Regions from separate parts of the Chelatococcus sp. XZ-Ab1 genome, predicted to be linked through region 3. Evidence: predicted binding sites of a transcription regulator. Region 3 holds the regulator's gene; each other region holds the start of a gene.
The links. Region 3 encodes LexA, which represses DNA repair genes until DNA is damaged. Its sites were predicted from a motif close to TGTTCNNNNTGTGTTCNG; they were not measured.
Positions count from the first base shown of each region.

Region 1: recA (recombinase RecA) is a predicted target of LexA. The motif match lies at 1,744-1,761, and genes of this name have one in related genera.
Region 2: P2T65_RS02295 (UvrD-helicase domain-containing protein) is a predicted target of LexA. The motif match lies at 1,896-1,913, and genes of this name have one in related genera.

Region 1 covers NZ_JARKII010000001.1:589,461-593,626, forward strand. Annotated here, with positions in the region: gene P2T65_RS02840 (response regulator) at 1-1,708, shown strand, start outside; gene recA (recombinase RecA) at 1,843-2,928, shown strand; gene alaS (alanine--tRNA ligase) at 3,276-4,166, shown strand, end outside.
Region 2 covers NZ_JARKII010000001.1:474,788-478,953, forward strand. Annotated here, with positions in the region: gene P2T65_RS02295 (UvrD-helicase domain-containing protein) at 1-1,884, opposite strand, end outside; gene P2T65_RS02300 (hypothetical protein) at 1,999-2,274, shown strand; gene P2T65_RS02305 (thioesterase family protein) at 2,281-2,832, opposite strand; gene P2T65_RS02310 (FAD-linked oxidase C-terminal domain-containing protein) at 3,020-4,166, shown strand, end outside.
Region 3 covers NZ_JARKII010000004.1:53,174-57,339, reverse strand. Annotated here, with positions in the region: gene moaC (cyclic pyranopterin monophosphate synthase MoaC) at 1-13, shown strand, start outside; gene glp (gephyrin-like molybdotransferase Glp) at 24-1,235, shown strand; gene lexA (transcriptional repressor LexA) at 1,350-2,048, shown strand; gene P2T65_RS08020 (ComEC/Rec2 family competence protein) at 2,026-4,166, opposite strand, start outside.

The sequences.
Region 1 (4,166 bases), on a different contig from region 3:
GGCGGCCCTGATCGGCGCCGTCACCGGCGGCCCCGGCGAGGTGCGCACGGAGATCATCGACGTCGACCTGCGCCGGCGTGGCGGCCAGTCGCTGCCCGTGCGGCTCTTCCACCGCGTCGCCTTTGGGGCCGACGGGCGGCCCGGCGCCTCGCGCACGCTCGTGCTCAACCGCTCGCCGGGCGAGGACGTGGCCGAGGGCCAGCGCGCCGCCGAAGTGCGCTTCGCCCGTTTCTTCAACGACACGCCCGTGGCGATCGCCGCCGTTGGCCGGCGCGGCGAGATCTTGCGCAGCAATGCCGCCTTTGCCCGCCTGTTCGGCGCGCCCGGCGAGCGCACCATCACCGGCGTCGTGGCTGAGCGGGATGAGGATGCGCTGGGCAATGCCCTCGCCGCGGCGGGGGAGGGGCGCGGCGACATCGTGCCGCTCGACGTTGCCATCCGGGGCGCCGAGGACCGCTCGGCCCGCATCTACGTCAGCGGCGTGGCGGATGCGGAGGGCGACGGCGAGGCCGCCATCGTCTACGCGCTCGAGACGACGGAGCAGCGGGCGCTCGAGGCGCAGTTCGCCCAGGCCCAGAAGATGCAGGCGGTGGGCCAGCTCGCCGGCGGCGTCGCGCACGACTTCAACAACGTGCTGCAGGCCATCATTGGCTATTCGGACCTGCTGCTCGCCAACCACCGGCCGACGGACCCGTCCTTCCAGGACATCATGCAGATCAAGCAGAATGCCAACCGGGCGGCGAGCCTGGTGCGGCAGCTGCTCGCCTTCTCGCGGCGGCAGACCCTGCGTCCGCAGGTCATCCAGCTTTCCGACAGCCTGTCCGATCTGTCGCTGCTGCTGAAGCGCCTCATCGGTGAGCGCATCGAGCTCGAACTGCGCCACGGGCGCGACATGTGGCTGACCAAGGCCGACGTCAACCAGTTCGAACAGGTGATCGTCAACCTCGCCGTCAACGCGCGCGATGCCATGCCGGACGGCGGCAAGCTGTCGATCCGCACGCAGAACGTGCCGGCGCAGGAGGTGGCGGCGTACGGCTACAAGGCGGTGCCCGAGGCCGACTATGTCCTGGTCGAGGTGTCCGATACGGGCACCGGCATCCCGCCGCATGTGCTCGACAAGATCTTCGAGCCCTTCTTCACGACCAAGGATGTCGGCAAGGGGACCGGCCTTGGCCTCTCCACCGTCTATGGAATCGTCAAGCAGACCGGCGGTTTCATCTTCTGCGACAGCACGGTTGGCGCAGGCACCACCTTCCGCATCTTCCTGCCGCGGCATGTGCCCGCGGAGCAGGAGGCGGCGCCCAAGGCTGGGGCAGCGAAGACGCTCGCGGCCGATCTCACGGGCCGCGGCACGATCCTGCTCGTCGAGGACGAGGAGGCGGTGCGCGCCTTCGGCGCCCGCGCGCTCACGTCGCGCGGCTACACCGTGCTCGAGGCAAGCTCCGGCACGGAGGCGATGGCCATCGTCGAGGGACTCGACCAGCCGGTCGACCTCGTCGTCTCGGACGTGGTGATGCCAGAGATGGACGGGCCGACCCTGCTGCGTGCGCTGCGCGAGCGCTTTCCGAGCCTCAAGATCATCTTCGTGTCGGGCTATGCGGAGGACGCCTTCAAGAAGAACCTGCCCGAGGGCGAGCAGTTCACCTTCCTGCCGAAACCCTTCAGCCTCAAGCAGCTCGTCGAGGCGGTCAAGACGCAGCTGAAATGACGGCGTCGCCGGGCCGGGAGCCCGGCGCGCGCGGTGCGAACAAAAAAAGAACTTGTGAACGGGAACAAAACAGGTACATTGACTGCGGCGCGCATTGAGAATCCTTCGCTTCCCGTGCATAAGGACGAGCATTCATGTCTCAGCCCACATTGCGACTCGTAGAAGGTAGTTCCATGGACAAGGCGAAAGCCCTCGATGCCGCGCTGTCACAGATCGAGCGCGCCTTCGGCAAAGGCTCGATCATGCGTCTCGGGCAGAACGACAAGGCGATCGAGATCGAGACGGTCTCGACCGGCTCGCTCGGGCTCGATATCGCCCTCGGCGTCGGCGGCCTGCCGCGCGGCCGGGTGATCGAGATCTACGGGCCGGAATCGTCGGGCAAGACGACGCTCGCCCTACATACCGTCGCCGAGGCGCAGAAGAAGGGCGGCGTCTGCGGCTTCATCGACGCCGAACATGCGCTCGACCCCGTCTATGCCCGCAAGCTGGGCGTCAAGCTCGACGACCTGCTCATCTCCCAGCCAGACACGGGCGAGCAGGCGCTCGAGATCGCCGACACGCTGGTGCGCTCCGGCGCCATCGACGTGCTGGTGGTCGATTCGGTGGCCGCGCTCACGCCGCGGGCCGAGATCGAGGGCGAGATGGGCGATATGCAGCCCGGCATGCAGGCGCGGCTCATGAGCCAGGCACTGCGCAAGCTCACGGCATCGATCTCGCGCTCGAACTGCATGGTGATCTTCATCAACCAGATCCGCATGAAGATCGGCGTGATGTACGGCAGCCCGGAGACGACGACCGGCGGCAATGCGCTCAAGTTCTATGCCTCGGTGCGCCTCGACATCCGCCGCGTCGGCTCCATCAAGGACCGCGACGAGGTGATCGGCAACACGACGCGCGTGAAGGTGGTGAAGAACAAGGTGGCGCCGCCGTTCAAGCAGGTCGAGTTCGACATCATGTACGGCGAGGGCGTGTCGAAGATGGGTGAGCTCATCGACCTCGGCGTCAAGGCGGGCATCGTGGAGAAGTCCGGTTCCTGGTTCTCCTACGACAGCCAGCGCCTTGGTCAGGGACGCGAAAACGCCAAGCAGTTCCTGCGCGACAATCCCGACGTGTCGGCGCGCATCGAGGCGGCCATCCGGCAGAATGCCGGCCTCCTCGCCGAACGTATCCTCGAGCATGTCGACCCGACGGCCGATGATCTCGACGAGGGCGAGGCCTGAGCCGGAGGCGGCCATCGCAAGGTCGAATGAAGACGGGGCCCGCGCGGCCCCGTTTCCATGTGGTCCTGTCTGGCGGCCTGTCTTCATGGGCAGCCTTGCCATCCTGGGGCCCGCGGAACCGCCCCTGGCCGGGCCGACTTCCTCTGCCGCAACGGATTCATCCTCTCGACAAGAGGTTGGCCCCTCTCTAGAAAACAGCGCTGAGTTCCCATTTTCCGGCTGCGGCTCCTGTTCCCGCATCCGGCTGAACGGGTGAGGGAGGGGCTCGGCCGGACCCCCGCAACCGCGGGAACGGGCGAGCCGGAACCGGCGGCCATGCGCCGCATATCGAACGAAGTGTGGGCTCTATGAGCGGCGTCAACGAGATCAGAACAACGTTTCTCGACTATTTCGCAAAGAATGGCCACGAGATCGTGCCGTCGAGCCCGCTGGTGCCGCGCAACGACCCGACGTTGATGTTCACCAACGCCGGCATGGTGCAGTTCAAGAACGTCTTCACCGGCTCGGAGAAGCGGCCCTATGCGCGCGCCACGACCTCGCAGAAATGCGTGCGCGCCGGCGGCAAGCACAACGACCTCGACAATGTCGGCTATACGGCGCGGCACCACACCTTCTTCGAGATGCTCGGCAATTTCTCGTTCGGCGACTATTTCAAGGATCGCGCGATCGAACTCGCCTGGAACCTCGTGACGAAGGAGTTCGGCCTGCCGGTCGACAAGCTCCTCGTCACGGTCTTCGCCGAGGACGACGAAGCCTTCGGCCTATGGCGCAAGATCGCTGGCCTACCCGAATCCAAGATCATCCGCATTCCGACCTCGGACAATTTCTGGCAGATGGGCGACACGGGTCCATGCGGCCCGTGCTCGGAAATCTTCTACGACCACGGCGACCACATTCCGGGCGGTCCGCCCGGCAGCCCGGACGAAGACGGCGACCGCTTCATCGAGATCTGGAATCTCGTCTTCATGCAGTACGAGCAGCTCGCGCCCGGCGAGCGCATCGCGCTGCCGCGCCCGTCGATCGATACTGGCATGGGGCTGGAGCGCTTCTCTGCCGTGCTGCAGGGCACGCACGACAACTATGCCACGGACCTGATGCGCGCGCTCATCATGGCCGTGGCGAACGCGACCGGCGTCGATCCCGACGGGGCACAGAAGGCGAGTCATCGCGTCATCGCCGACCACCTGCGCGCTTCGGCCTTCCTCGTCGCCGACGGCGTGCTGCCCTCCAACGAAGGG
Region 2 (4,166 bases), on a different contig from region 3:
GACATGAGCGAGGCGCCGCTCCTCCTCGAGGCCGGCACGGCCGCTCTCGTCGAGGGCGCGCTGGTTCGGGAACAGCCCTTCCTCCCAGCCGGGCAGGAAGACGGTGTCGAACTCGAGCCCCTTGGCGGCGTGCAGGGTCATGATGCTGACGCGGTCGTCGCTGTCGCTCTCGACCGCGTCCATGACGAGCGAGACATGTTCGAGGAAGCTCGGCAGGTCGGGGAATTCCTCGAGCGAGCGGACGAGCTCCTTGAGGTTTTCGAGCCGGCCCGCGGCCTCGGCCGAGCGGTCCTTCTGCCACATCTCAGTATAGCCCGATTCCTCCAGCACCGTCTCGGCGAGCTCGGTGTGGGGCGTCGCCCCGAGGCTCTGCGACCAGCGCGAGAAATTGGCGAGGAGGTCGCGCAGCGTCCTGCGCGGCTTCGGCTTCAACTCCTCGGTCTCGACGATGAAGCGCGCCGCCTCCATGAGCGGGATGCGCGCAGCGCGGGCATGGGCGTGCAGCACCTGCAGCGTGGCATCACCCAGGCCGCGCTTCGGCGTATTGACGATGCGCTCGAAGGCGAGGTCGTCGGCCGGCTGCACGACGCAGCGCAGATAGGCGAGGGCGTCGCGGATCTCCATGCGCTCGTAGAAGCGCGGGCCGCCGATGACGCGGTAGGGCAGGCCGAGCTGGACGAAGCGGTCCTCGATCTCGCGCATTTGCGCCGAGATACGCACGAGCACGGCCATTTCGGAGAGCGGATGGCCCTTTCCCTGCAAGGCCTCGATCTCCTCGCCGATGAGGCGGGCCTCCTCCTCCGAATCCCAGGCACCGGTGACGGTGACCTTCTCGCCCGGCTCGTCCTCGGTGCGCAGGGTCTTGCCGAGGCGACCCTCGTTATGCGCGATGAGATGCGAAGCGGCGGCAAGGATATGGCCGGTGGAGCGATAGTTGCGCTCGAGCCGCACCACGGTGGCGCCGGGGAAGTCGTGCTCGAAGCGCAGGATGTTGTCCACCTCCGCGCCGCGCCAGCCGTAGATGGACTGGTCGTCGTCGCCGACGCAGCACAGGTTGCGGTGTGCCTGGGCAACGAGGCGCAGCCACAGGTACTGGGCGACGTTGGTGTCCTGGTACTCGTCGACGAGGATGTAGCGGAAGCGGCGCTGGTAGTCGGCGAGGACGTCGGGATGCTCCTGGAAGAGCCGGATCGATTCCAGCAGCAGGTCGCCGAAATCCGCCGCGTTGAGGATCTTCAGCCGCTCCTCATAGAGCGCATAGAGTTCCGCGCCGCGCCCGTGGGCGAAGGCGGCGGCCTCGCCGTGCGGTACCTTCGCGGGCTGCAGGGCGCGGTTCTTCCAGCCGTCGATGAGGCTGGCGAGCTGGCGGGCCGGCCAGCGCTTGTCGTCGATGTTCTCGGCCTGCAGCACCTGTTTCAGCAGCCGGATCTGGTCGTCGACGTCGAGGATGGTGAAGTCGGACTTGAGCCCGACGAGCTCGGCGTGACGGCGCAGGATCTTGGTGCCGATGGCGTGAAAGGTGCCGAGCCAGGGCATGCCCTCCGCCGCGGGGCCGACGAGGTGGGCGACGCGCTCCTTCATCTCGCGCGCGGCCTTGTTGGTGAAGGTCACGGCGAGGATGCCTGACGGCCAGGCGAGCCCGGTCGCGATGAGATGGGCGATGCGCGTCGTCAGGACGCGCGTCTTGCCCGTTCCGGCGCCCGCGAGCACGAGGACCGGGCCTTCGGTCGCCTCCACCGCCCGACGCTGCTCGGCATTGAGACCGGAGAGGTAGGGCGTCGGCGCGGCGGCCGCGCGCGCCCGGGCGGCGAGCGAGCCGGGGCGGGGCGTGTGGGCGAGATCGTCGGGGCCGGACGCAGGGCCCTGTGTGGGTACGCGAGTCATCGGTCGGACCATGGACCAAAAGGCGAACGGCGTCGAGTGTCGCGGTCACTCGCCGGCCTAGGAGGGGAGGCATGCGGCCCCTATATAGGGGGCATGATGAGAGGAGTGGACAGGATGCCCCGCAGAATGGTGTTGCTCGCGCCGGCCCTTGCCGCGGGCGCGGCGCTCATGATCGGCCTCGCCGCCGGTCCGCTGCCGGCGCACGGCCAGGAAGGGGCCCTCAACCGCGTAGAGCGGCAATATCGCCAGTCTGACCGCGATGTGACGCGCGAGCTGCAGCGTTCGCAGGACCGGCAGCAGCAGCAGTTCGAATTCAACCAGATGCGGCAGCAGCAGCAGATCGACCGCTTTCAGCAGCCCCTGCGCACGATGGAATGCCCGCGCTGCTGATGTCGCTCAGTGGCGGGTGCCGGAGGCGATCTGAGGCTCGTACTCGTCCTCGCCCCGCTCCGGCATGGTGATGGACCTGCCGGCGTCTTCCGGATGCGGAAGACGGGCATGCGCCGCACGCATGACGGCGAGGTTCGCCAGGATGTCCGGCGGGAAGGCCGCTACCTTGCGCGTGCGCATGTCGACGTGCAGCGACAGGTTCTCGCAGGAGGCCGCCAGCCAGCCTTCGGCGGCGTGATGCAGCTCCATGAAATAGTGGATGCGCTTCTCGTCGAAGGCGAGGAGTTGCAGCGTGACGCGGACCGGGTCGTTCTCGCGCAGCTCGCGCCGGTAGCGGATATGGCTCTCGACCACGAAGAAGGAGGCCTTGCGCTCCTCGACATAGCCGGGGCCGAGGCCGACGAGCCCGAACGCCTCGTCCACCGCCCGGTCGAAGAAGACGTTGTAGTAGGCGGCGTTAAGGTGGCCGTTATAGTCGATCCAGTGCGCCTCCGCCCGCATGGTCGAGGAGACGAAGGGGGCAAAGAACAGGGCCGGTGCGTCTGCCGGGTTGCGCAAGGAACCTCTCCGGATCGTGCTGGCTGCCGGGCGCCGGGCGAGGCACCCCAGGATCAAAGTTTAAGCATTCCAACCTGAATGCAAACCTAACGAATCGTGTCGCCTTGCGACGAATGCGCACTTGTGCGCGGCGCAAGGGCATAGAAGATGCGCTCGAGCCCATGAGCAATAGCCCGAGGATTCGCGCATGACCTCCGCCGCAGAACAGCCGGCAAGACCGGACGAGACGACCGTGGCGGCCGTCGTCGCCGCGCTCGCCGAGCGCTTCGGCAACCGCCTCGTCACGAGTCAGGCCGTGCGCGAGCAGCACGGCCATACCCTCACGTGGATCCCTAACCAGCCGCCTGACGCCGTGGTCTTCCCCGAGAACACCGAGGAAGTCGCGGAGATCGTGCGGCTATGCGCGGCGCATCGCATGCCCGTCATCCCCTTCGGTACGGGCACCTCGCTCGAAGGCCATGTCAATGCTCCCTACGGCGGCGTGTCCATCGACATGAGCCGCATGAAGCGCATCATCGCCGTCCATGCGGAGGACCTCGACTGCACGGTGGAGGCGGGCGTCACGCGCAAGGAGCTCAACGAGCACCTGCGCGACCAGGGGCTCTTCTTCCCCATCGATCCGGGGGCGGACGCCTCTCTCGGCGGCATGGCGGCGACGCGGGCCTCCGGCACCAATGCGGTCCGCTACGGCACGATGAAGGACAATGTGCTGGCGCTCACGGTGGTCACGCCGGCGGGCGAGATCGTCAAGACCTCGACGCGCGCCCGCAAGACTTCAGCCGGCTATGATCTGACGCGGCTCTACGTGGGCTCCGAGGGCACGCTCGGCGTCATCACCGAGGTCACGCTGAAGCTCGTCGGCATTCCCGAGGCGGTGTCGGCCGGCGTATGCCCGTTCCCCTCCGTGAAGGCCGCGTGCGACGCCGTCATCGCCACGATCCAGATGGGCCTGCCGGTTGCCCGCATCGAGCTGCTCGACGAGGTGATGATTCGCGGCGTCAATCTGCACGCCAAGCTTGGCCTCCAGGAGACGCCGATGCTCTTCGTCGAGTTCCACGGCACGGAAGCGGGCGTGAAGGAGCAGGCGGAGCGCTTCGGCGAGATCGCGGCGGAGTTCGAAGGCGGCGCCTTCGACTGGGCGACCCAGCCCGAGGATCGCTCCCGCCTCTGGCAGGCACGGCACGACGCCTATTGGGCGGCGCTGGCGCTGCGGCCCGGCGCACGCTCGGTTGCCACCGACGTGTGCGTGCCGATCTCCCGCCTCGCCGAATGTGTTGACGAGACGAAGCGCGACATCGAGGTGAGCGGCCTCATCTCGCCAATTGCCGGCCATG
Region 3 (4,166 bases):
GAAGATGGCATGAGGAGGCCAGCTTGGCCCTGACGCCGGTCGCCGATGCGCTCGCCGGCATCCTCGCCGGCGCGAGCCCCGTTCGCGAGCACGAGACCGTGCCGCTGCACAGGGCCGCCGGCCGCACGTTGGCCGTCGACCTTGCCTCCCTGCGCACCCAGCCACCTTTCGTCGCCTCCGCGATGGACGGCTATGCCGTGCGTGCCGCCGATGTCACGGCCGTTCCCGCGCGCCTCTCGCTGATCGGCACCAGTGCCGCCGGGCATGCCTTTGCGGGCGCGATCCGGCCCGGCGAATGCGTGCGCATCTTCACCGGCGCGCCCCTGCCGGCGGGCGCCGACGCCATCCTGATTCAGGAGAATGCCCGCGCCAACGGCGACCAAATCGAAGCGCTGTCGACCGTGGCGGCCGGGCGCTTCGTGCGCGAGGCCGGGCTCGATTTTCGCGAAGGCGAGATCCTGCTGCAGGCCGGCCGGCAACTCGCCCCCTCGGCAGTTGCGCTCGCCGCGGCCATGGGCCATGCGGCGCTGCCAGTGGTGCGGCGGCCGCGCGTTGCCATTCTGGCAACCGGAGACGAACTCGTCCGCCCCGGCGAACCGAGCCGACCCGATCAAATCGTCGCCTCCAACACCTATGCCGTTGCGGCCATCGCCGAACGGGCCGGGGCCGAAGCCATCGACCTCGGCATCGCCGGTGACGATCTCGCCGCGCTCTCTGCCGCGATCGATGCGGCCAAGGAGGCCCGGGCCGACGTGCTCGTGACACTCGGCGGCGCCTCGGTGGGCGATCACGATCTCGTGCAGCGCGCCCTTTCGGCGCAGGGATGGCAGCTCGGCTTCTGGCGCATCGCCATGCGCCCGGGCAAGCCCCTGATGTACGGGCGCCTCAGCGCCATGACCGTGCTCGGCCTGCCGGGCAATCCCGTCTCCAGCATCGTGTGCGCGCTCATCTTCCTCGCGCCGCTCGTGCGGGCGCTGAGCGGCGATCCGGATGCGGCCGAAATCGCGACCCTGCCGGCCCGGCTCGGCAGCGATTTGCCGGCCAATGACGAGCGGCAGGACTATCTGCGCGCCCGCCTCGCGGCGGCCGACGACGGCACCCTCGTCGCCAGCCCCTTCCCGCGCCAGGACAGCTCCATGCTGCGCCTCATGGCGGAGGCCGAGGCGCTCGTCGTGCGTGCGCCCCATGCCCCCGCCGCCCGGGCGGGCGAACCCTGCCGCATCATCCGGCTCTGAGCTTCGCCTCGGTCGAACTTGCGGAACACACCGGGAACGTCTAATCTCGTTCATGATTTGTTTTCGACTCGCATCGACAATGCGATTCGACGAGGGGGAGCGAGATCGCCGGCCATGCTGACGCGCAAACAGCACGAACTCCTGCGTTTCATCCACGAACGCCTGCGTGAGACCGGCGTGCCGCCGTCCTTCGACGAGATGAAGGAAGCCCTCGATCTTAAGTCGAAATCCGGTATCCATCGCCTCATCGTGGCGCTGGAGGAGCGCGGCTTCATTCGCCGGCTTCCGAACCGCGCCCGGGCGCTCGAGGTGCTGCGCCTGCCCGACGGCGTCGCCGCAGCCCCGCGCGGGCGCTTCAACCCGAGCGTGGTCGAGGGCGGGCTTGGCAAGGTGCGCGCGCCGGCGCCTCAGGCGGTCGAACCCGCTGTCCAGACAGTTGCGATTCCTGTCATGGGCCGGATTGCTGCCGGCACGCCCATTTCCGCCATCCAGAGCCGCAGCCACACCGTCTCGCTGCCGCCGGACATGCTGGGCAGCGGCGAGCACTTCGCGCTCGAGGTGCGCGGCGATTCGATGATCGAGGCCGGCATCCTGGATGGCGATACGGTCGTCATCCGCAAGCAGGATACGGCGAATACAGGGGATATCGTCGTCGCCCTGATCGATGACGAGGAGGCAACGCTGAAGCGCCTGAGGCGCCGCGGCTCCTCCATCGCGCTCGAGGCGGCCAACCCGGCCTACGAGACGCGCGTGCTCGGCCCCGACCGGGTGCGCATCCAGGGCAAGCTCGTCAATCTGCTGCGTCGCTACTGACGTCGGGCTCCTGATCCTCCCCGCCCGTCTCATCGGCTGACGCGGGCGATGGCCGGCCCGTCGCGGCGCCGGCCGCCGTGGACAACGGTCGTGAAGGAAGCGCCTGCATCCAGGCGCGGCGCTCGTCGGAGGGCAACTGGCCGATGAGCCGATCGCTGCCGCCATTCCCGAGGATGACGGCCATTGCGCCGTTCTCGCGCAGCTTCGTGCGGTCGATGACCACGGGCGCTGCACAGCCGGGCGGGACGGTGAGCGCAGTGACGAGGATGTCGGCCCGCCGGCAGTCCTCGACGAAGGCCGAGGGGCGGCGCACCAGGGCGACCATGCGGCCGTCGACCGCCTGCATGGTGCAGCCGTCGCGGTCGCAGAAGACTCCGCTTTTGAGGCTTTCGTCGCCCGGCTGCCTCGCATCGCCGTCTGCGCGCAGCCATTGGGCGACGACGAAGGACGAGGCGCGGCCGAGCACGGCGAGACGCCCCTCGACACCCCGGACGGCCGCGCTCGCACCGTTGCGGTCGACGAAGATGTCCGGCCGCGCCGCTCCCGCGGCGATGGCGAGGGCGGCGGCCGCGGGCACGGCGGCGAGCCAGCGCAGCGGCGAGATGCAGATGGTCAGCACAAGCAGCGCCAGCGAGAAGAGGATGAGCGCGCTGCCCGGAAAGGCCGGTATCGCCATCACGGACAGGCGCCAGTCCTGCATGGCGTGGGAGACCGCGAGCACGATGGCCGTGCCCTGCCCCATCAGCCACCAGATGGGCGCGTCGAGGCCGAAGGGGTTGAGCAGAACCCCGAGCACAGCCGCCGGCATGACGATGAAGGAGACGAAGGGCAGCGCGATGCCGTTGCCCACCACGCTCAGCGGCATCGCCGTCTGGAAGTGATAGGCGCCATAGGCCCCTGTCGCCAGGGAGGCGACCAGGGTCGTGACGACGAGGGTGACGGTCCATCGCCACGCATGGCACAGGGCGCGCGCGACCGGACCGAGCGACGCCTCGCCCCTGCCCGGACGGGCCGCCTGCCATTCCGCGAGCGCCACGAGACAGGCCACTGCCGAGAACGACATCTGGAAGCTCGGCCCGAGCACTGCCTCCGGCTCGAGGGCGAGACACAAGATGGCGGCGAACGCGAGATTGCGCATCGAGAGCGCCGGCCGGTCGGCGAGAATGGCGCCGAGCATGGTCAGTGTCATGATCAGCGCCCGCTGGGTGGCGACGTCAGCACCCGAGAACAGGCAGTAGCCCACGGCCCCCGCCATGGCCGTCGCGGCGGCGATCTTCTTGATCGGCCACGTGAGGGCGATGGCCGGAAAGAGCGCGAGGAGCGCGCGCACGGCCCAGAACACCGTGCCGGCGGCGAGCGCCATGTGCAGACCGGAGATCGACACGATGTGATAGAGGCCGGCGGCGCGCAGGGCCTCGTTGGTATCCTCGGTGATGAGGCCGCGCTTGCCGGTGACGAGCGCAGCCGAGACCGCCCCCTCCTGCCCGCCGGCGGCACGGGCGATGCGCGTCGTCAGCGCATTACGCGCCTCGTCAAGCCATGTTGCAAGGGCCAGGCGCCAGTCCGGCACGCGCGGCGGGGCACTGATTTCCACACGCCCCACAAGCGAGCCGACGGCGCCGATGCCGCGGAAGAAGGCGTCGCGCGTGAAATCGTAGCCGCCCGGCCAGGCCGCCCCGGGCGGCGGCATCAGGCGAGCGGTGGCCTCGATGAAATCGCCGGCGCGCAGCCGGGCCGGCTCGCGCATCGACACCCGCACACGCGCCGGGCGCTCGCCGTCGCCGAGGTTGCCGAGCGTCTCGACCCGCACGACGGCCCGCGGCCCCTGAGGCCGCTCCTCCACGCTTTCGACGAAGCCGGTGAGCGGCGCGATGGTCACGCGTGCGAGCACCGGCGCCTCCACGCGCGCCGTCCGTGCCGCACCGGCGAGGAAGCCGGCGAAGAGAAAGGCGGCGGCAACCGCCGCGACGAAAGTCACATGATGTCGCGAAACGGCTGCCAATCCGACGGCGATGGCGAGGGCGACGACAGGCGCCCAGACGCTCGGCTCGCGGTCGGCCGCGAAATAGAGCAGCACCCCGATGCCGAAGCTCACCGCCGCCCAAGGGAGCAGGCGCC